4 linked regions of the Methylobacillus flagellatus KT genome follow. The protein of the gene in region 4 binds, or shares a complex with, the protein of the main gene of each other region. Links are inferred from orthologs where the notes say so. Each region holds a gene or a part of one and is shown on either strand. Other genes may lie near its edges. The genes, in order: accB, accC, MFLA_RS06385 and accD.

The links.
Region 1: the proteins of accD (region 4) and accB are in contact, whole or in part, in a solved structure (PDB 8UXZ), measured with the Escherichia coli proteins. The link is inferred for Methylobacillus flagellatus KT from one-to-one orthologs.
Region 2: the proteins of accD (region 4) and accC are in contact, whole or in part, in a solved structure (PDB 8UXZ), measured with the Escherichia coli proteins. The link is inferred for Methylobacillus flagellatus KT from one-to-one orthologs.
Region 3: the proteins of accD (region 4) and MFLA_RS06385 are in contact, whole or in part, in a solved structure (PDB 8UXZ), measured with the Escherichia coli proteins. The link is inferred for Methylobacillus flagellatus KT from one-to-one orthologs.

What each region holds. Positions count from the first base shown.
Region 1 is NC_007947.1:24,674-27,562, reverse strand. It holds accB (acetyl-CoA carboxylase biotin carboxyl carrier protein), read left to right. Parts: upstream 1-1,161; coding sequence 1,162-1,617; downstream 1,618-2,889. Other genes in the region: accC (acetyl-CoA carboxylase biotin carboxylase subunit), read left to right, coding at 1,629-2,889; aroQ (type II 3-dehydroquinate dehydratase), read left to right, coding at 671-1,129; MFLA_RS00130 (TlpA family protein disulfide reductase), read left to right, coding at 1-541. UniProt on the Escherichia coli protein: This protein is a component of the acetyl coenzyme A carboxylase complex; first, biotin carboxylase catalyzes the carboxylation of the carrier protein and then the transcarboxylase transfers the carboxyl group to form malonyl-CoA.
Region 2 is NC_007947.1:20,475-26,635, forward strand. Bases 3,286-6,161 are described here. They hold accC (acetyl-CoA carboxylase biotin carboxylase subunit), read right to left. Parts: upstream 5,461-6,161; coding sequence 4,111-5,460; downstream 3,286-4,110. Other genes in these bases: prmA (50S ribosomal protein L11 methyltransferase), read right to left, coding at 3,286-4,111; accB (acetyl-CoA carboxylase biotin carboxyl carrier protein), read right to left, coding at 5,472-5,927; aroQ (type II 3-dehydroquinate dehydratase), read right to left, coding at 5,960-6,161. Outside these bases: MFLA_RS00095 (HPP family protein), read right to left, coding at 1-750; MFLA_RS00100 (hydrogen peroxide-inducible genes activator), read left to right, coding at 893-1,801; pyrroloquinoline quinone precursor peptide PqqA, read right to left, coding at 1,922-1,993; MFLA_RS00105 (zinc-ribbon and DUF3426 domain-containing protein), read right to left, coding at 2,216-3,214; more of prmA, read right to left, coding at 3,224-3,285. UniProt on the Escherichia coli protein: This protein is a component of the acetyl coenzyme A carboxylase complex; first, biotin carboxylase catalyzes the carboxylation of the carrier protein and then the transcarboxylase transfers the carboxyl group to form malonyl-CoA.
Region 3 is NC_007947.1:1,316,373-1,322,637, reverse strand. The notes cover bases 1,966-4,945. They hold MFLA_RS06385 (acetyl-CoA carboxylase carboxyltransferase subunit alpha), read right to left. Parts: upstream 3,961-4,945; coding sequence 2,971-3,960; downstream 1,966-2,970. Other genes in these bases: dnaE (DNA polymerase III subunit alpha), read right to left, coding at 3,967-4,945; tilS (tRNA lysidine(34) synthetase TilS), read right to left, coding at 1,966-3,002. Outside these bases: MFLA_RS06405 (ABC transporter permease), read right to left, coding at 1-257; MFLA_RS06400 (ABC transporter ATP-binding protein), read right to left, coding at 254-940; MFLA_RS06395 (arylesterase), read left to right, coding at 943-1,569; more of tilS, read right to left, coding at 1,566-1,965; more of dnaE, read right to left, coding at 4,946-6,265. UniProt on the Escherichia coli protein: Component of the acetyl coenzyme A carboxylase (ACC) complex. First, biotin carboxylase catalyzes the carboxylation of biotin on its carrier protein (BCCP) and then the CO(2) group is transferred by the carboxyltransferase to acetyl-CoA to form malonyl-CoA.
Region 4 is NC_007947.1:1,813,593-1,819,723, forward strand. The notes cover bases 1-2,846. They hold accD (acetyl-CoA carboxylase, carboxyltransferase subunit beta), read right to left. Parts: upstream 1,936-2,846; coding sequence 1,066-1,935; downstream 1-1,065. Other genes in these bases: folC (bifunctional tetrahydrofolate synthase/dihydrofolate synthase), read right to left, coding at 1-1,050; trpA (tryptophan synthase subunit alpha), read right to left, coding at 2,037-2,843. Outside these bases: trpB (tryptophan synthase subunit beta), read right to left, coding at 2,857-4,059; tRNA pseudouridine(38-40) synthase TruA, read right to left, coding at 4,747-5,532; MFLA_RS08710 (FimV/HubP family polar landmark protein), read right to left, coding at 5,656-6,131.

The sequences.
Region 1 (2,889 bases), 1.8 Mb from region 4 along the record:
GAAGGGCTTGAGCAAGCGCGGATTTTTCATGTTGGCATTGGCGCTGGCAGCCTCCATCCTGCTTATCCAGCAATATGCCAGCAAACCTCGCTTGGCACATCCCGTCGAGACATTTGCCTCCACCACGCCATTCTTTGCCGCTCATGCATCGGATCTCCAGGGCATGGAGCAGCCGTTATCACAGTGGCAGGGACAGCTACTGATCGTGAATTTCTGGGCGACCTGGTGCGCACCCTGTCGCGAGGAAATGCCAGAGCTCGCGGAGCTGGCACGTGAGTACGCGGGCAAGCTGGTCGTACTTGGCATCTCCCTGGATAGCGTGGAGAAAATGCAGGTTTTTGCCCAAGACACGCCCGTACCCTATCCTTTATTGTCCGCAGAGGATGAAGGTATGACTCTCAGTGCTTCGCTCGGTAACCTGAATAGTGTGGTTCCACATACCGTGATCATCGGTCCCGATGGTAAAATCCTCAAGAGTTATTTTGGTCGTGTCACCAAGGTGCTTTTGCTAGAAACATTGCAGCCCGCACTTGATTCATGAGCCAAATTCCCAAGCTGAACAATATCGAGCAATTTCGCTAAATTTCGTCAATTCTCTAGACAAAATACCCCAAATTACGGCAAACTTGCAGCCATCAAAGTTGCATGGCGGCCAAAACCGCCCCCATTCATGGCCCAACCCTCCTCCAACACCGTACTGGTATTACACGGACCCAACCTCAATCTGCTGGGATTGCGTGAACCCACCCATTACGGTTCGGACACACTGGAAAGCATTAACCACCAGCTCAAGCATCATGCTGACAGCGCGGGGATCGCCATTGAAACCTTCCAGAGCAACCATGAAGCGGCATTGATGGAAAAAATCCATGCACTGGCGCATGCCCCAGTGGATTTCATCATCATCAATCCGGCAGCTTTCACCCATACTTCCGTGGCTTTGCGCGATGCATTGTCCGCGGTAAAAATCCCATTCATTGAAGTCCATCTTTCCAATATCTACGCACGCGAATCCTTCAGGCATCATTCGTATTTCTCCGACCTGGCAGTCGGCGTGATCAGCGGCCTGGGCGCACGTGGATATTTAATGGCGCTGGACTACGCCATCCACCACATTAGCCGTGCCTGACCGGCACCCTTTACACTTCTTAGAGGTTAACCATGGATTTACGCAAACTGAAAAAACTGATCGACCTGGTCGAAGAGTCCGGCATATCCGAGCTGGAACTCACCGAAGGCGAGGAGAAAGTGCGCATTTCGCGCCACCTGCCCAACAACCAGGCGCCAGTCCAATTTGCCCAGCCTTACATTGCCGCGCCTGCCGCTCCCCAGGCAGCCCCTGCCGCACCAGCTGCCGAGGCCGCCACTGCTCCTGCTATCGAAGGCCATGTGGTGAAATCGCCCATGGTAGGCACTTTCTATCGTGCGCCATCTCCAGATGCCAAGGCGTTTGTTGATGTCGGCAGTACCGTCAACGCCGGCGACACCCTCTGCATCATCGAGGCGATGAAGCTCCTCAATGAAATCGAGGCAGACAAGGCCGGCGTGATCAAGGCAATTCTGGTCGAGAACGGCCAGCCCGTTGAATATGGTGAACCGCTGTTCATCATCGGTTAGGAAATATCCTCATGTTCGATAAAGTCCTTATTGCCAACCGTGGCGAGATTGCGCTGCGCATTCAGCGTGCCTGCCGAGAGCTTGGCATCAAAACGGTCGCCGTCCACTCAGAGGCTGACCGCGAAGCCAAGTACGTCAAGCTTGCCGACGAATCCGTATGCATCGGCCCAGCGCCTTCCAGCCAAAGCTATCTCAACATTCCTGCCGTCATCAGTGCAGCTGAGGTCACGGATGCGGAAGCCATCCATCCTGGCTATGGTTTTCTCTCCGAAAATGCCGATTTTGCAGAACGCGTAGAGCAGAGCGGCTTCACATTCATCGGTCCGCGCGCCGAGACCATCCGCCTCATGGGCGATAAAGTCAGTGCCAAGGACACCATGAAAGCCGCAGGAGTGCCCTGCGTTCCCGGCTCCGAAGGGGCCTTGGGCGACGATAACGATGAAATCCTGCGTATCGCCAAGGATATTGGTTATCCCGTCATCATCAAGGCAGCCGGTGGTGGTGGTGGCCGCGGCATGCGTGTGGTGCATACAGAAGCCGCACTGCTCAACGCCGTCAGCATGACCAAGGCGGAAGCCCAGGCCGCATTCGGCAACCCCATGGTCTACATGGAGAAGTTCCTTGAACAGCCGCGCCATATCGAGATCCAGATACTGGCAGACCAGCATGGCAACGCCATATACCTGGGTGAACGCGACTGCTCAATGCAACGCCGCCACCAAAAGGTGCTGGAGGAGGCGCCTGCTTTCGGCATCTCGCCGCAATTGCGCGAGAAGATCGGCACCGCCTGTGCCGAGGCCTGCAAACGCATCAACTACCGCGGCGCCGGCACTTTCGAATTCCTTTACGAAAACGGCGAGTTTTATTTCATCGAAATGAACACGCGCGTGCAGGTAGAGCATCCCGTCACGGAAATGGTCACCGGCATTGATATCGTCCAGCAACAAATTCTGATTGCAGCCAATAAAAAGCTCGGCATCAAGCAGAAGGATGTCAAGATCACCGGCCACTCGATCGAGTGTCGTATCAATGCGGAAGACCCTTTCAACTTCGTGCCGTCTCCCGGCCGCATCACGACCTTTCATATGCCCGGCGGCCCCGGCATCCGCGTCGACACCCATGCGTATCAAGGCTATATGGTGCCACCCAACTACGACTCCATGATCGGCAAACTGATCGCCTATGGCGACACGCGTGAACAGGCCATTGCACGCATGCAGATCGCCTTATCGGAAATGGTGATCGAAGGCATCAAAACCAATGTGGCCCTGC
Region 2 (6,161 bases), 1.8 Mb from region 4 along the record:
TTCCACGCTGACCACATCCCGCGACATGATGTCGCCACAGGTGATTTCTCCAAAACGCCGCTTGTAGGCCTGCATCTCAGTGCGCAGCATAAGGTTTTCCAGATCGACCCGTGCAATATCCAGTACCTGGTTATATTCCCTGAGCACGGTATCTACGTCTGCGGTGGTGAAGCCTACGCGGTGGGCCGGACGCATATCTTTGGTCTGGTGTGTCGTTTCGGGCCTGGACTGATGGGGGTAGCGCCGGCGGCTAGCATTGTTGTAGACCAGGGCAACCACCAACAATACGCCTGAATTAATCGCGACGAGCAGCATGAAGTAAGCAGTATGTTCCAACGCCAGAGATCCCGACAATACGGCAGTCAGCGCCACGGCTCCCCCAGGTGGATGCAGGCAGCGCAATACGAACATGACACCGATGGCAACTGATACAGCGACTGCTGCTGCTATGGGAATGCTGGCTATCCAATGCAGGCTGGCGACGCCTACCAACGCTGAAAGCAGGTTGCCGCCGATGAGAGACCAGGGTTGAGCCAGTGGGCTTGCTGGGACGGCATAGAGCAATACCGCCGACGCCCCCAGCGGAGCCATCAGGAACGGCAGGCTTTCTGCGCCCAGTAGCCAGGCGCTCAGGAAACCGCTTGCCAACATGCCGAGCAGGGCGCCCAGGCAGGCGCGAAATTTCTCCTGATGGTTGACCGGGTTTTGTTGCGGTTTGAAGCCTTTGAGCCAGTTGAGTGTGGCAGACACAAGCAGGACCTTATGTAAAACAAGAGAATCTATCATCAAATCGCAGGAATGATCCGGAATGGGGATGATGGTTTTTTTTGATAAGATATATCACCCGCTTATTAACTGTTTTAGGTCGATTAATAGTAACTATCATGACAATATGACATTAAGTGAATTGAAGTTTATTGTGGCAGTGGCGAAAGAACGCAATTTCAGGCGTGCTGCAGAGAAATGCTTTGTGAGCCAGCCGGCCCTGAGCTTGGCAGTGAAAAAACTGGAAGAGGAGCTGGGTGTCACCATTTTCGAACGCAGCCACAGGGATGTAGCGACGACACCGATTGGAGAACAGATCATTGCTCAGGCAATCCGCACCTTGGAAGAGTCTGACCGCATCAAGGAAATTGCGCGCATGGGCAATAACCAGCTTGCTGGACCGTTTAAGCTAGGGGTGATTTACTCCACAGGGCCTTACTTGTTGCCCGAGATTATTCCCGCCCTGCGGCGCCTCGCACCGGAAATGCCCCTGGAAGTGGAAGAAAACCTGACTGCCAACCTGGAGACGCAATTGCGCAATCGGGTGATTGATGCTGCGATCATTGCCTTGCCTTTCGATGTTCCGGGCGTACGCTGCGAACCCTTGTACGATGAAAGTTTTGTCGTGGCCGTACCAGATATTCATCCTTGGGCGGAGCGCAAGGAGATTCGTGCGGAAGAATTGGCTGATGAGAAAGTCTTGTTGTTAAACAGCGGCCATTGTTTCAGCAACCAGGTAGTGCTGGCCTGTCCGGAACTCTCGCGTCACGGTGAGGTGCTCCAAGGAAACTCCCTTGAAACCATCCGCAATATGGTGGCTTCCAACTTGGGGATCACTGTCTTGCCATGCAGTGCGGCTGCAGGACGCTACCAGAACCCGCTGATCAGGACGATTCCATTTGCGGATCCGGTCCCTACGCGCCGCATAGCCTTGGCCTGGCGCAAAGGGTATACCCGGGAAAAAGCCATCGACTGCCTGTTGCAGGCAATCAGAGCCCTGCAGTCACCTTGCTTGCAAGCCATCACAGCATTCTGACATTGAGCATTCGAGGCACGGCAGACATGGCTGCGTGGTCAAGAGCAGTAACAGCCGGTGCGGAAATGGAAAAAGCAAAAGGGGCCTGGCGGCCCCTTACGTACGGAGATGAGCAACAGCTTAGCGGTTGCAGACGTACATTGTTACTTCAAAACCAAAACGCATTTCGGTGACTTCTGGCTTGGTCCACATGATCAATCTCCTTTTAAGGTGGGTAGAGGCTGCACAATCAGTACCGCGCAATCCATGGTTCCCATCATATAGCCCGAGCTTGCTCATGCCATGCGCAGCATCATGATCTGCGCCTCATGATTTTCATTAGTATGTGCAAAGTCGGAGGGAGAATGGGCTCGAAAAACCAAGTATGCATGTTATACAGCCACAATATAGAGGCGCCCTTGAACAACCGCGGCATCAGTAAGTGACAAATACGCGGTAGCCTGAAACAGTTTCGCCGCTGGTGGAGAATGCCAGGTTGATCTGGATTTCGCCGTGGGCGGGCAGGCCTGCCTGGATATCCAGGCCAGAGGGCAGGTATTCCTCTGGGCTGAATATGCGGCGTAGCTTGGGCTGGTCCTCGTCGTCCGTCAGCGTCAGTTCTAGCATGGGGTACGCCTGGGCGTAGTTGGCGTTGTTGATTAGCTTGGTCGAAAGCTGGATGACGTCGGGATGCTCGAAATCCTCTTGCAAATCGGAGTCGTCGAGCGCCAGCATTTCTGCATTGCGTGGCAATGATACCGTGCATCCTAGCCACTGGCAGGCAGATTCCAGAGCCGGCCGGCTCGACGGCCAGTATCCTGCCAGCTGGGTACGGAAGAAATAGATGGATTGCCCAAATAGCATCAGCAGGAGCAGCAGGCTGATTGGCACCGTCAGCCAGAGGGAGACACGTCGTTGACGCGCCGGTTTTTCCGGGGTGAGAAAGCTGGCGGCGACGGGCTGCCCATCAGTGTCAGGAGCTTCCGCAATCTGCTCTTCTGCGTGATGTTCGCTGGATGCGGTGCTTGGCTCTGTTTCAGTATCTATCGATTCCCCGTGGTCGATTTCAATAGTACCTGTCGGCTCTACTTCAGGAATAGTTGTTGGTTCCTCGATCGGCGTGATCTCTTCTGGCGCTGGTGAATCCGCTGTTTCGCTATCTGTGTCGCCGGAGATGAAGTGCGTCGCCGGAGGCAGGGCAGGGCTTGCCTCTTCCGCCTCAGGTGGTATGTGATCGGAAAAGGGTTCCTCGCTTGCGTCGCTGGGCGGCAAGGGTGCCAGGGTTTGTGGCTCCAGAATCTCGTAAATCCGCGAGCCGGCATTGAAGAGATGCTGGCATTGACCGCAACGCAGGTCGCCGCCATGGGCCGCCAGTTGTTCCGGCTTGACGTGGAACCGGGTGTCGCACGCTGGGCAGGAGGTCACTAGCCGCATATCAGGTGTTCACCTTCTGCTTCCTGTGAGCAGCACCCAGCTATCCATGAACACCGGCGCATCCATCTCGAACCATTCCTGGTAAATGGCACTGACCTGATCGGCTTGTTCGCGAAGGATGCCAGAAAGTGCAATCCTGCCGCCGGATCGTGCGGCCCGCGCCAATGCCGGCGCAAGGACGGAAAGGGCACTGGAAAGGATGTTGGCCACGACGATGTCAAACTGTCCGCCAGGCAGGTCGCTGGCCAGATAGAAGCTGGCATCCACCTGGTTCTGGTCCGCGTTGTAGACGCTGGATTGAATGGCCTGAGCATCAATGTCTACGCCGACGACCTTGCCGGCCCCCAGTTTTCGTGCTGCGATGGCGAGAATGCCGGAACCGCAGCCGTAATCCAGCACACTCGTGTCCGGCTTCACTGTGTCGGCAAGCCAGCTGAGGCATAAGTGGGTGGTCGGGTGGCTGCCAGTGCCAAACGCCAGGCCGGGATCCAGCACAATGTTGAGGCCATCCGGGTTAGGTGCATCATGCCAGGAAGGCACGATCCATAAATCATCCCGGATACGGATGGGCTCGAATTGCGACTGGGTCGCGCGCACCCAGTCCTGTTCGGCAATCGTTTCCGTGCTGTAACGGAAATCGGTAATGCCTGTGGCAGCACTCAGTTCCTCCAGCAGGGAGTCCAGGTCTGCGCTCTCATCCAGTAGTGCAGTGACGACATTCTGCTGCCAGATGCCAGGAGGTGGGTCGCCCGGTTCGCCGAAAATTGGCTGTTCGTCCGGTGTTTCGGCATTGGCATCCTCTATGCTTGCAGAGAGTGCGCCGAGCTCCATCAGGGTGTCGCTGAGGAGCTCGGCGTTGTCATCCCGGGCGTCTATTCTGAGTGAAATCCAGGCCATTACTTACTTGCTATACCCAGTTTTTGTTCCAGATAGTGGATGCTGGTGCCGCCTTGATGGAATGCTGTATCGGCAAGCAGTTCCTTGTGCAGGGCCACATTGGTTTTGATGCCTTCGATCACCATTTCCGATAAGGCGATCTGCATGCGTGCAATGGCCTGTTCACGCGTGTCGCCATAGGCGATCAGTTTGCCGATCATGGAGTCGTAGTTGGGTGGCACCATATAGCCTTGATACGCATGGGTGTCGACGCGGATGCCGGGGCCGCCGGGCATATGAAAGGTCGTGATGCGGCCGGGAGACGGCACGAAGTTGAAAGGGTCTTCCGCATTGATACGACACTCGATCGAGTGGCCGGTGATCTTGACATCCTTCTGCTTGATGCCGAGCTTTTTATTGGCTGCAATCAGAATTTGTTGCTGGACGATATCAATGCCGGTGACCATTTCCGTGACGGGATGCTCTACCTGCACGCGCGTGTTCATTTCGATGAAATAAAACTCGCCGTTTTCGTAAAGGAATTCGAAAGTGCCGGCGCCGCGGTAGTTGATGCGTTTGCAGGCCTCGGCACAGGCGGTGCCGATCTTCTCGCGCAATTGCGGCGAGATGCCGAAAGCAGGCGCCTCCTCCAGCACCTTTTGGTGGCGGCGTTGCATTGAGCAGTCGCGTTCACCCAGGTATATGGCGTTGCCATGCTGGTCTGCCAGTATCTGGATCTCGATATGGCGCGGCTGTTCAAGGAACTTCTCCATGTAGACCATGGGGTTGCCGAATGCGGCCTGGGCTTCCGCCTTGGTCATGCTGACGGCGTTGAGCAGTGCGGCTTCTGTATGCACCACACGCATGCCGCGGCCACCACCACCACCGGCTGCCTTGATGATGACGGGATAACCAATATCCTTGGCGATACGCAGGATTTCATCGTTATCGTCGCCCAAGGCCCCTTCGGAGCCGGGAACGCAGGGCACTCCTGCGGCTTTCATGGTGTCCTTGGCACTGACTTTATCGCCCATGAGGCGGATGGTCTCGGCGCGCGGACCGATGAATGTGAAGCCGCTCTGCTCTACGCGTTCTGCAAAATCGGCATTTTCGGAGAGAAAACCATAGCCAGGATGGATGGCTTCCGCATCCGTGACCTCAGCTGCACTGATGACGGCAGGAATGTTGAGATAGCTTTGGCTGGAAGGCGCTGGGCCGATGCATACGGATTCGTCGGCAAGCTTGACGTACTTGGCTTCGCGGTCAGCCTCTGAGTGGACGGCGACCGTTTTGATGCCAAGCTCTCGGCAGGCACGCTGAATGCGCAGCGCAATCTCGCCACGGTTGGCAATAAGGACTTTATCGAACATGAGGATATTTCCTAACCGATGATGAACAGCGGTTCACCATATTCAACGGGCTGGCCGTTCTCGACCAGAATTGCCTTGATCACGCCGGCCTTGTCTGCCTCGATTTCATTGAGGAGCTTCATCGCCTCGATGATGCAGAGGGTGTCGCCGGCGTTGACGGTACTGCCGACATCAACAAACGCCTTGGCATCTGGAGATGGCGCACGATAGAAAGTGCCTACCATGGGCGATTTCACCACATGGCCTTCGATAGCAGGAGCAGTGGCGGCCTCGGCAGCTGGTGCGGCAGGGGCTGCCTGGGGAGCGGCAGGCGCGGCAATGTAAGGCTGGGCAAATTGGACTGGCGCCTGGTTGTTGGGCAGGTGGCGCGAAATGCGCACTTTCTCCTCGCCTTCGGTGAGTTCCAGCTCGGATATGCCGGACTCTTCGACCAGGTCGATCAGTTTTTTCAGTTTGCGTAAATCCATGGTTAACCTCTAAGAAGTGTAAAGGGTGCCGGTCAGGCACGGCTAATGTGGTGGATGGCGTAGTCCAGCGCCATTAAATATCCACGTGCGCCCAGGCCGCTGATCACGCCGACTGCCAGGTCGGAGAAATACGAATGATGCCTGAAGGATTCGCGTGCGTAGATATTGGAAAGATGGACTTCAATGAATGGGATTTTTACCGCGGACAATGCATCGCGCAAAGCCACGGAAGTA
Region 3 (6,265 bases), 500 kb from region 4 along the record:
GCATGCGTCGATTGCAAGCCACGCCGCCTGGCTTCTTCGATATAACTGTCAGGAATGACATGATCCGCAGCCACCATGATGTCGCCTCCGAGCAGCATGCCGCCCTGCCGCACCAGGGCAGACTCAATGCGGTCAGTAAAGAAACCGACCGAGGTCGTGGCGGCGACGGCCAATATGAGGGCGAAGACCAGGACGCGCACCTCGCCAGCCGCCCATTGGCTGCGCAGCTGGCGCCAGGCAATCATGAACGCCATCATGTCGGACCTTCCTCGTGCAGTTGACCATCATGCAAGCGCAGCTTGCGCTGGCAGCGCGATGCCAGTTGCATGTCATGCGTCACCAGAATCAAGGTCGTACCGGACTCAGCATTCAGGCCGAACAGTAGCTCGACAATGCGCTCGCCGGTATGCTCATCCAGGTTGCCGGTAGGCTCATCGGCAAACAGGATGGCAGGTTGCGGGGCAAAGGCCCGCGCAATCGCAACCCTTTGCTGTTCGCCTCCTGACATCTGGCGCGGATAATGTGAGAGCCGCTGACCAAGCCCTACCCTTTCCAGCGCGGCGCTCGACCTATCACGGGCATCCTTGCGTCCAGCCAGCTGCAAGGGCAGCATGACGTTTTCCAGCGCCGTGAGGGAGGGCAACAATTGGAATGACTGGAAGACGAATCCCATGCGCTTGCCGCGGATGGCAGCCCTGCCGTCTTCATCGAGGTGACTGATTTCCGTACCATTGACCAGCACTTTTCCACCGCTGGGGCTGTCCAAGCCTGCAAGCAGGCTGAGCAATGTTGATTTGCCTGATCCGGAGCTGCCGATGATGGCGACTTTCTCCCCTGCTGCTACCTGGAGTGAGAGTGACCGCAAGATATCAAGCCTGCCGTCCCCATTTTCTATATATTTATCGAGATTAACCGCTTCAACAGCCAAAGGTGTTTGCATCAATGATGTTCCGTTTCATATTGTTATTCAGTCTTGCCTGCGCCATGCTGGCCAGCACTGCCCATGCCGCCACCATCCTGGTCTATGGCGACAGCCTTTCAGCCGCCTATGGCATCCCACGCGAGCAAGGTTGGGTAGCCTTGCTTGAAAAGCGCATTGCACACCAATATCCCGGCTACAAGGTCGTCAATGCCAGTATCAGCGGAGAAACTACCAGTGGCGGAGTCAGCCGTATTGCGGCTGCGCTCACCCAGCACAAACCCGATATCGTCATTCTCGAGCTGGGCGCAAACGACGGCCTGCGAGGCCTACCAGTCGACCAGATGCGCAACAACCTTGCCAGCATGATCAAATCCAGCCACGAAGCCAAGGCGCAAGTGCTGTTGGCAGGAATGATGATCCCGCCAAACTATGGCCCTAAATACACGCGAGAGTTCATTGCCAGCTATACGGAACTGGCAAAAGAATTCAACCTGCGTCTTGTCCCTTTCCTGCTGGAGGGCGTTGCCGGCAAGCCAGAGTTCACCCAGCAGGACGGCCTGCATCCCAAGGCCAATGCACAGGAAAAGATCCTGGAAAACGTCTGGAAGCAACTGGAGCCACTGCTCAAGCGCGACAAATCAACCTAATGCCTGAATGGTTCATCGCGGCTTGGCCGCAGCGGCTGCCAGTCGAGCATTAAGCCCTGCTCTCCAGGCTGTGCCCGCCAGCCGGCGGCCACCCCGACGCCGGGCACCAGCACGAGCTCATCCTCGATATAAATTAATGGCAGGCGCTCCCGCAGCCAGGGGGCAATGTCCGCCTCCTGAAAAAGTTGCTTGAGCGTACGGCTGGGGCGCCGGGCATCAAGCCTGAAACGTTCGCCACCGCTACGATAACGTATATCTAGCCTGCATCCCTGCCATCGTGATATGGCCAGCCCGTCTCCCATCACATGCCGGGCCATCAGCTGTCCGTTGGCCGGCAGCAACAGCCTATCGCCACCCTGCCAGCACAAGCCTGCAGGCTCTGGTACAGGCGGCTCAGCGCTCAGGCTGGCCCAGCCACGATATCGCCGCAGATAGGTGGACTCACATACCCGAATCTTGATGGCAGCCTGCCCTCCGGCGTGCAACAACTGCTGTAACATCTCCTGCAGGCGCGGCAATCCTGGCATCGGCAAGCCATGCGCATCCAGCCACCAGCGCAACAGGTTGCGCGCACGCTGGCTCGACAACATGCCCAGCCTGTCGACATTGACCTTGCCATCCACCACCATACCATCAGCATCCAGCGCTGCAAGCTCATCCAGCAGGCATGCCGCTTCAGCCAGATGTGCCGCCGAGCGTGCCAATGTACTTCGTACAGCAGGATACCGCTGCGCCAACACAGGAAACACCATATGCCGCAAGAAATTCCTGTCATAACGCGTATCCAGGTTGCTTTCGTCATCCACCCACTGCAGGCCGGCATGCTTCGCATATGCCTGAATCTCATCACGGGAAACATCGATCAAGGGGCGCAGCAGCCTGCGGGATGGATCGTGTATCGCCATGGCTGCCAGCCCTTTGGCGCCCGCCCCGCGCAGCAATTGCAGCAGCAGGGTCTCCGCCTGGTCGTCCTGGTGATGCGCCAGCAACACATAATCAGCGTCGTGGGACAGCAAGGCCGTGTAGCGCGCCAGTCTGGCACCCGCTTCTATACCCAGGCCTGACGACGTATCGACGCATATGCGCTGACAGTGGAATGCAATGCCCAAGCCCTGGCACTCTGCCGCACAGAAAGCCGCCCAGCGATCAGCATTTGGGCTCAGGCCGTGATGCACGTGCATGGCTTCGAGCAGGACACCATGCTGCTGACTACATTGTGCAAGCAGTTGCAGCAGCACACGCGAATCCAGCCCTCCGCTGAATGCGATCAGCAAGCGCTGCCCGGGCCGGGTATGTGTCGACAGGAATTTGTCTATGCGGTGCGCCAGCGCAGATGGCTGGCTGGACTGAACAGCGGAAGCACGGGCGTGCTGAGGATCTTCTGCACGCCCGGATGAAGGGTTACTTGACAGGGACTTCCTTGAACTTGCCATAGCTCATGAGGCGCTCATGGCGGGCCTCTAGCAAGTTATCGATGGACTTGACCTGCAAATGTGCCAGCTCGTCGGCCAATGCACGGCGCAGGTTCTGCATCATGTCCTCGGGGGCACGGTGTGCACCACCCATGGGCTCCGGCACGATACGGTCCACCAGACCCAGCGCCTTGAGGCGCGTAGCGGTAATGCCGAGCGTTTCGGCGGCTTCCGATGCCTTGTCAGCACTCTTCCAGAGGATGGACGCGCAGCCCTCGGGCGAGATGACGGAGTAAGTGGAATATTGCAGCATCATCAGGTGGTCGACCACACCCAGCGCCAATGCGCCGCCTGAGCCGCCTTCACCAATGATCACGCCGATGATTGGTACAGTCAGTTCCGCCATCACATACAGGTTACGCGCAATCGCCTCGGACTGGCCACGCTCTTCGGCTCCGATGCCTGGATAAGCACCCGGCGTATCAATCAAGGTGATGATCGGCAACCTGAACTTCTCGGCGAGCCGATATAAACGCAGCGCCTTGCGATAGCCTTCAGGACGCGGCATGCCGAAGTTCCGATACTGGCGCTCCTTCACGTCGCGGCCCTTCTGGTGGCCGATCACCATGACCGGCTGCCCCTCAAAGCGGGCGACGCCGCCGACGATGGCCGGGTCGTCTGCAAAGGCGCGGTCGCCATGCAGTTCCTCAAAATCAGTAAATATCCCGCGAATATAATCCAGGGTATAGGGCCGCTGGGGATGGCGCGCCACTTGGGAAATCTGCCATGCAGTGAGCTTGGCATAGATATCCTTGGTCAGTGTCTTGTTCTTTTGTTGCAGGCGCTCTATCTCTTCTGAGATATCCAGTGCGGAATCGTCCTGCACGTAGCGCAGCTCTTCGATCTTGGCTTCCAGTTCGGCAATGGGTTGCTCGAATTCCAGGAAACTGGTTTTCACGTTGTTGGTTTTGGCGTTCATAGGGCGTCAATTATAAAGTATTTTCACGTTTTCATCGCTGAGCCAACTCTTTAGCCCATGCAATAATTCATCTTGCAGCGCTACACGCCAATCATCGCCAAGCATGAGCTCGGCCTGCGCCTCATCGTTGTGGTAGGCTATTTTCACGGCACAACCCCGCCCTGCTTCCGGAGAACCGGCACTGCGGTAAGGAGAGAGCAGCGCGCGCAGCTTGCCCGCATCGGATTGGCCGTTGCAGCTCAGCTTGAGCAGGTTGGCATAGGCATTGCGCGCGCCAGCAATATCGGTCAGGCGGCGTGCATTGACGCGCAGTCCGCCCGAGAAATCGTCATGGCTGACGCGCCCCTCCACCACGAGCAGCTGGTCTTCCTTGAGCAGCGTAGCATGCTCGTTGAGCAGCTCTCCACTCACCACGATATCAACGCGTCCTGCCATGTCGTCCAGGGTCACAATCGCCATCTTGCCCCGGCCTGTCATGCGTATGCGCACGCCCATCACCACCCCTGCGAGTAGTTGCGGCTGATCGCTGGGCTTGAGGTTTGCCAGATTGCTCCGCACGAAAGTCGCGACTTCTTTCTGGTAATCGGCATAAGGGTGGCCACTGAAATAAAAGCCCAGTGCCGCCTTTTCTTCCTGCAGGCGCTGTTTCTCCGTCCATGGTGGCGTCTCAGGCAGTACATGCACGGCACTGTCGATCACCGAGCCAAACAGGCTATCCTGCCCGCTGGCCGCACCACTCTGCTCTGCAGCACTGATTGCCAGGCTCACGCCAGCCAGCAACGCGGCGCGGTTGGGCTCCAGCTTGTCGAAGGCGCCAGCACGGATCAGGGATTCGATCACGCGGCGGTTCACCTTGCGTAAATCCAGGCGACTGCAGAAATCGAACAAATCCTTGAATGGCCCGCCCTCCTGGCGGGCTGCCAGGATCAACTCGATCGCCGCCCAGCCCGTGCCCTTGATCGCACCCAGCCCGTAAAGGATCTGCTTGGCATTGATCGGCTTAAAACGGTATTCACTGGCATTGATGTCCGGAGGCAGCACTTCCAGGCCATTGAAAATGCAGTCGTCATAAAACAGATGGATATTATCCGTGTTGTTCATGTCGGCTGACATGGTGGCGGCAAGGAAAGCCGCCGGGTAATGTGCCTTGAGATAGGCGGTCTGATAGGCCACCAAGGCGTAGGCAGCAGCGTGCGACTTGTTGAAGCCGTAGCTAGCGAACTTCTCCATCAAGTCGAATAGTTCCCCGGCCTGCTTTTCAGAGGTGCCGTTCTTGACGGCTCCCTCGATGAAAATGCTGCGCTGCTTGGCCATTTCCTCAGGTTTCTTCTTGCCCATGGCGCGGCGCAACAGATCCGCACCGCCCAGGCTGTAACCTGCCACCACCTGGGCAATCTGCATCACCTGCTCCTGATAGACCATGATGCCATAGGTCTCCTTGAGGATGGGCTCGGTCGCAGGATGCGGATATTCCACGCGCTGCAGGCCATGTTTGCGGCGGCAGAAATCCGGAATCAGGTCCATCGGTCCGGGGCGGTAAAGCGCCACCAGGGCAATAATATCCTCGAAGACGTCCGGCTTGGCCTGCTTCAGCATGTCTTTCATGCCGCGCGATTCCAGCTGGAACACAGCCGTTGTGTTAGCCGCCTTGAGCAATTGATAGCTGGCTTTGTCGTCGATGGGCAATGTCTCGAAGTCGAGCGGCTCCAGGCCATGTTCTGCGCGCTGCAGGTTGGCACTTTCAAGCGCCATGGCCAGGATGGTCAATGTCCGCAGGCCGAGAAAGTCGAACTTGACTAGACCGACTGCCTCGACATCGTCCTTGTCGTACTGACTCACCACGCTTTCCCCACTCGCTTGGCAATAGACCGGGGAAAAATCAGAAATCTTCCCCGGAGAGATCAGCACGCCGCCAGCATGCATGCCAATGTTGCGCGTCAAGCCCTCCAGCCTCAGCGCAAGCTCCAGCAGCTCTGCCACTTCCTCTTCCTGCTCCCGCCGCTCCTTGAGCTGCGGCTCCTTCTCCAGTGCCTCGCTCAGGCTGATGCCCAGCTCGTTCGGGATCAGTTTGGCCACACTGTCGACGAAGGTGAATGGCAGGTCAAGCACCCGACCCACATCGCGGATCACAGCCTTGGCAGCCATGGTCCCGAAAGTAGCAATCTGGGACACGGCATCCAGGCCATACTTGCGCTTGACGTAGTCGATGACGCGGTCGCGGCCCTCCTGACAGAAATCGATGTCGAAATCGGGCATGGAAACCCGTTCCGGGTTGAGGAAACGCTCGAACAGCAGTGCATAGCGC
Region 4 (6,131 bases):
ATGAGGCGCCGTTGCCTGCACCACGCCCTTAATATCCTTGTCGGCCAGCATGGAAAACACCGCCAATGTGCGTCCCACAACCGGATGCTGTACCAGGTTGGATGCCAGCGCCCAGGCAGCATGCGGATTATGGGCCACATCCAGGATCACCTGTGGTTGATGGCGGCACAGTTGGAAACGACCATTGAGCGCAACACGCTGCAATCCTTGCTGAATGTGCTCCAGCGTCACTGGCAGTATCCCCAGCAGAGCATCAACGGCATTGATGACACAAGCTGCGTTATTGAGCTGAAATTCGCCCGCCAAGGCTGGCAAGGGCAACAGGTACTCATGCGTTGAAGAGCGGTAGCGCCAATCAGTCCCTTGCGGCTGAAAGCTGAACTCCCTACCGATCAAGCGCAGGTCCGCGCCGATGTCGGTTGCGTAGGCCTGGAGCGACAACGGCGGCTGGTCATCGCCACATATTGCCGGAATGCCGCGGCGGAACACTCCGGCCTTTTCCCGCCCGATGCATTCACGGTCATTCCCGAGAAAATCCATATGATCCAGATCCACGCTGGTCACAATGCTGCATACTGGAGAAAATACATTGACGGCATCCAGGCGCCCACCCAGGCCGACCTCTAGAATCGCCATATCGACGTTGGCCTCCACCATGCTCCAGACAGCAGCGAGAGTGCCAAATTCGAAATAGGTCAAGGTAGTTTCATGACGTGCCTGCTCTATTGCCTCAAACGCCTTGACCAGCACCTCATCTTCAACCTCGATTCCGCCGATGCGCACACGCTCGTTATAACGCACGAAATGCGGAGACGTATAGCAGCCGACCCTGTAGCCTGCTGCCTGATAAATGCTTTCCAACATGGCACAGGTGGATCCTTTGCCGTTGGTGCCGGCGACGATCAAGATCGGGAATTGCGGATCCAGGCACAGGCGCTGACGGACCAGCTCAACACGTTCCAGGCTCATTTCGATCGAGGCTGGATGCAACACCTCGATGTAGGCAAGCCACCCTGCTAGGTCACGCGCGCCAGGAAGATAGGAGGTCACAGATGATAGCGTGATTTATGCTGCGCCTGCCGGAACGCGCATGAAGCTCGTCATCAAGGTTGCCAGTTTGTCGCGCATTTCACGTCGATCCACAATCATGTCGATTGCCCCATGCTCCAGCAGGAACTCGGAGCGCTGAAACCCTTCCGGCAGAGTCTCGCGGACAGTCTGTTCAATGACGCGCGGACCGGCGAAGCCAATCAAGGCCTGCGGCTCAGCAATGATGACGTCGCCAAGCATGGCAAAACTGGCTGATACCCCCCCCATGGTCGGGTCGGTCAATACCGATATATAGGGCAAGCCAGCCTTGCTCAGCCTGGTCAGCGCGGCACTGGTCTTGGCCATTTGCATCAAGGAAAACATCCCTTCCTGCATCCGCGCGCCACCACTGGCTGATACACAAATGAATGGGGTATTGTTGTCTATCGCCGCCTGCACTCCCCGCACGAAACGCTCTCCGACGACAGAGCCCATGGACCCGCCCATGAACTTGAATTCGAATGCCGCAGCGACCACGCCCACCGCCTTGATACTGCCTTGCATGACGATCAGTGCATCGGTTTCCCCCACCTCCGCCTGGGTGGTTTTCAGGCGGTCAATGTAACGTTTGCTGTCCTTGAACTTAAGGGGATCCACTGGCTGCACTTCCATGCCGATTTCCGAACGACCTTCCGCATCCAGAAGGAAATTCAGCCTGGTGCGCGCAGAAATGCGGTTGTGATAAGAGCACTTGGGACACACCTCAGAATTGCTTTCCAAGTCAGTCCGGTATAACACGGATTCACAGGAGGGGCATTTGCTCCACAATCCCTCCGGCACGGTCTTGCGGCTATTGCCTGCAGGCCGATTGATCTTGGGAGGCAGAAGTTTTTGCAACCAGCTCATGGGTTTATATCCTTTAATTCAGAAATGGCACAGGTAGCCACGGCGGCCCACTCTGCACGCTTTTGTATTTGCTCGTCAGATATCCAGTTTATGCGCATGTTTTAAGTCTTGGCATCGTCAATTGCCGTACGCATGCTCTGCGTCAATGCCGCTACATTACTCAGCAATGCGTCTTCGCTGGAGTTTTCAATTTCCTGAATCATGCGACTTCCGATCACCACGGCATCCGCTATCTCAGCCACTGCCTTTGCCGTGGCCGCATCCCTCACGCCAAAACCGACGCCTACAGGTAGATCTGTGCGGCTGCGTATCGCCTTCACCCTGGTACCGACCTCGGCAATATCAATATTCTGAGAGCCGGTGACACCTTTGAGTGAAACATAATAGACAAAACCTGCTGCCTGATGCACGATCATATCGACACGGCTACTGTCCGACGTAGGCGACAGCAGGAATATGGGATCCAGCTGCTGCGATTTCAGCAGCTGCACAAAATCCTGGCATTCCTCTGGTGGGTAATCGACTGTCAGCACACCATCCACACCTGCTGCACAGGCACGCTCGGCAAACTTTGCTTGCCCCATCGCTTCTATAGGGTTGGCATATCCCATCAGCACAACAGGAGTCCTGTCATCGACACGGCGGAATTCACGCACCATCTCCAGCACGTTGATCAAGCCAACCTTGTGGGCCAGGGCACGCTCGGTGGCGCACTGAATTACCGGGCCGTCCGCCATGGGATCGGAAAATGGCACACCCAGCTCGATAATGTCTGAGCCGGCTTGCACCAGTGCATGCATCAACGCTACGGTATGCTTGGGATGGGGATCACCTGCCGTGATATACGGGATCAGGGCTTTCTTGCCTTGCGACTTGAGCGTCGCAAATGTTGCTTGGATACGAGACATGTGAAAAACCAGCTTACAGGGTGATGCCAGCCAGGCTGGCGACGGTATTGATATCCTTGTCGCCGCGTCCGGACAAGTTGACCAGCAACGCTTGGTCAGGCGACATGGTCTCGGCGAGCTTCATCGCATACGCCAATGCATGGCTGGACTCCAGCGCCGGAATGATGCCTTCGGTACGACACAGGGTATGGAATGCTTCCATGGCCTCGTCATCCGTGACCGCCACGTATTCGGCACGCTTGATATCCTTGAGCCATGCATGCTCAGGGCCAACGCCAGGATAGTCCAGCCCGGCAGAAATGGAATGTGTTTCAATGATCTGCCCGTTCTCGTCCTGCATTAAGTAAGTGCGGTTGCCGTGCAGAACGCCGGCAGGACTGTTGGCTGTCAAAGGCGCGGCATGCCTGCCGGTGTCGATGCCATGCCCTGCTGCTTCGACACCGATCAGGCGCACGCCTTCTACGTCGATATAAGGGTAGAAAATACCCATGGCATTGGAGCCACCGCCGACACAGGCGATCACTGCATCGGGCTGACGGCCGATCAACTCCTGCATCTGCTGCTTGGCTTCTGTGCCAATCACTGCCTGGAAATCGCGCACCATCATCGGGTAAGGGTGCGGCCCAGCCACCGTACCGATGATGTAGAAAGTATTCGATATATTGGTGACCCAGTCCCGCATTGCTTCATTGAGCGCGTCCTTGAGCGTCTTGGAACCGCTCTCCACCGGCACCACTGTGGCGCCCAGCAACTTCATGCGGAATACATTCGGTGCCTGACGCTTGACATCCTCGGCGCCCATATACACCACGCACTCCAGACCAAGACGGGCAGCAATCGTGGCAGTCGCCACGCCATGCTGGCCCGCGCCGGTCTCGGCGATCACGCGCGGCTTGCCCATGCGCTTGGCAAGCAATGCCTGACCAATCGTATTGTTCACCTTGTGCGCGCCTGTATGATTCAAATCTTCACGCTTGAGATAAATCCTAGCACCACCTGCTTTCTGCGTGAGGCGCTCGGCATAATATACCGGGCTGGGACGCCCGACAAAATGCTTTAAGTCATAAGCAAACTCGGCAAGGAAGTCAGGGTCGTGGCGATAGCGTTCATACATGACACGCAACTCTTCCAACGCCTCGACCAACGTCTCGGCTACAAAAATACCGCCATAAGGACCAAAATGGCCACGCTTATCCGGCATATCATAAAGCTGCATTCTGTACTCCTCGCATGAATGCGGCAATTTTGCCCGCATCCTTGATTCCTTTGGTTTGTTCGACTCCGCCACTGACGTCTACCGCGTAAGGCCTTACCTGACGGATGGCCTCTGCCACGTTGTCAGGATTCAGTCCGCCCGCAAGCACAACGGGCAAGGGCAATTGAGGCGGGACCAGGTCCCAGTCAAACACCTGCCCGGTACCGCCTGCCATGCCCGGTAAATAGGCGTCCAGCAATAGCGCACGGGCATCATGGTATTGAGTAGCGTATTGTAGCAAATTTGTATCCTTGCGGACGCGAATAGCCTTCATATAGGACATGCCGTAAAGCCGACAAGCTTCCGGGGATTCATCGCCATGAAACTGCAAAACATCGAGCCTGATCTCGGCAAGCACCGCCTCCACTTCACTTGGTGCCGCATCGACAAACAAGCCGACAATACTGATGAAAGGCGGCAGTGCCGCTGCGATTTCCCTTGCACGCTGTAATTCGATATTCCTGGGGCTAGATCGATAGAATACCTCCGATGGCGTCACAACCGTTCTTCGCAGCAGCCAGTGCATCCTCGACGCGGGTGATTCCGCAAATTTTGACTCGCGTTCTCAAGCTAGAATAAACCACCTGCCATTGAAAGGCGCTAGGGTACCTGAAAGCCGGTTCCCTGTCACAAAAATCCTGGCTGCTCTCAGGCAATGCCAATCTGCAACTTGCGTTCAGTGCCAGGCAACCCCCAGCAGCCGTCATAACCGACACCAGTCAGGTAAAGGCCGTCGGGAGAAAAGGTAGGCGGGGAACAGCGGCGGTCTCGCTTTTCCAACAGCTCGGCGATAAACACTGGCGGATATTTTCCCTTGCCGATATACACCAGTGCGCCCACCATATTACGCACTTGATGGTGCAGGAAGGCAGAGGCGCAAAAGTCAAATATCATGCTGCTGCCAAACGCGCTGACCGAGGCATGATGCATGGTTTTGACTGGCGACTTTGCCTGGCATTCCGCAGCGCGAAATGCACTGAAGTCATGTTGCCCCAGCAAATAAGCCATGGCTTCCTGCATGGCCTGCAGGTCAAGCGGCTGATGAAACCAGCCGGCCTTGCCCGCCATGACTGCAGGAGCTACTGGCTGATTGATAAGCCAGTATTGATAACTGCGCTGATAGGCATCAAACCGCGCATGGAAACGTGGATCCACTTCTTTTGCCCACAAGACGCGCACCCCTCTCGGCAGCTTTGTGTTCACACCACGCACCCAGGCCGTTTGCGATCGCACAGCCTCTGTGTCGAAGTGCACGACCTGAGACAAAGCGTGCACCCCGGTATCCGTACGTCCTGCAGCCGAAACACGCACTTGGTGGCCGGCCAGCTGCGAAAGTGCTGACTCCAGAGCATCTTGCACTGCAAGCCGGTTGGGCTGGCTTTGCCAGCCGCAAAATCCGGCACCGTCATATTCGATACCTAATGCGAGCCTCATTCGCCCTTACCTTGCTTCAAGATATCTATCCATACGCCATTTTACCCTTGCCGGTAATGATCGTTGTGATCAGCAATCAACAAAAAAGCCGGGCAATGCCCGGCTTCTACAAGCTTGACCGTATCAGGAGAGGCTATCCAGAATGGATTTGGCCCTCTGCTGCTGCCGTGGGCCCCCTTCCTTCAGGATTTCCTCGAGCAATTCACGCGCGCCTTCGTTATCCCCCATGTCCATGTAGGCCGTCACCAGGTCCAGCTTGGTGTCCACATCAGCTGGCTCTTCCGATCCTTCGCCAGACACCAGTTTTTCCGCTTCCGCCGTGTCACCTGCCACATCTAGGCTGATTCCCGAAAGATCGATATCGGCAGCAGGGACGGGCTCGCTTTCATCAAGCTCAATATCAAAATCAGGGAAGGTGATCTCTGCATCCTGGTCCGTAGTCGCGTCTACACGATTGTCGCCAAGATCATCAGTCTCCAGATCTATGTCGGCAAAATCGAGGGGCTGTGCTGCATCAGGTTGTGTTTTTTCGATCGCTGATGCGGAAGCAGTTTCGGGAGCCTCCAGCGCATCATCAACGGGCTGCAAAGACTCCAGAC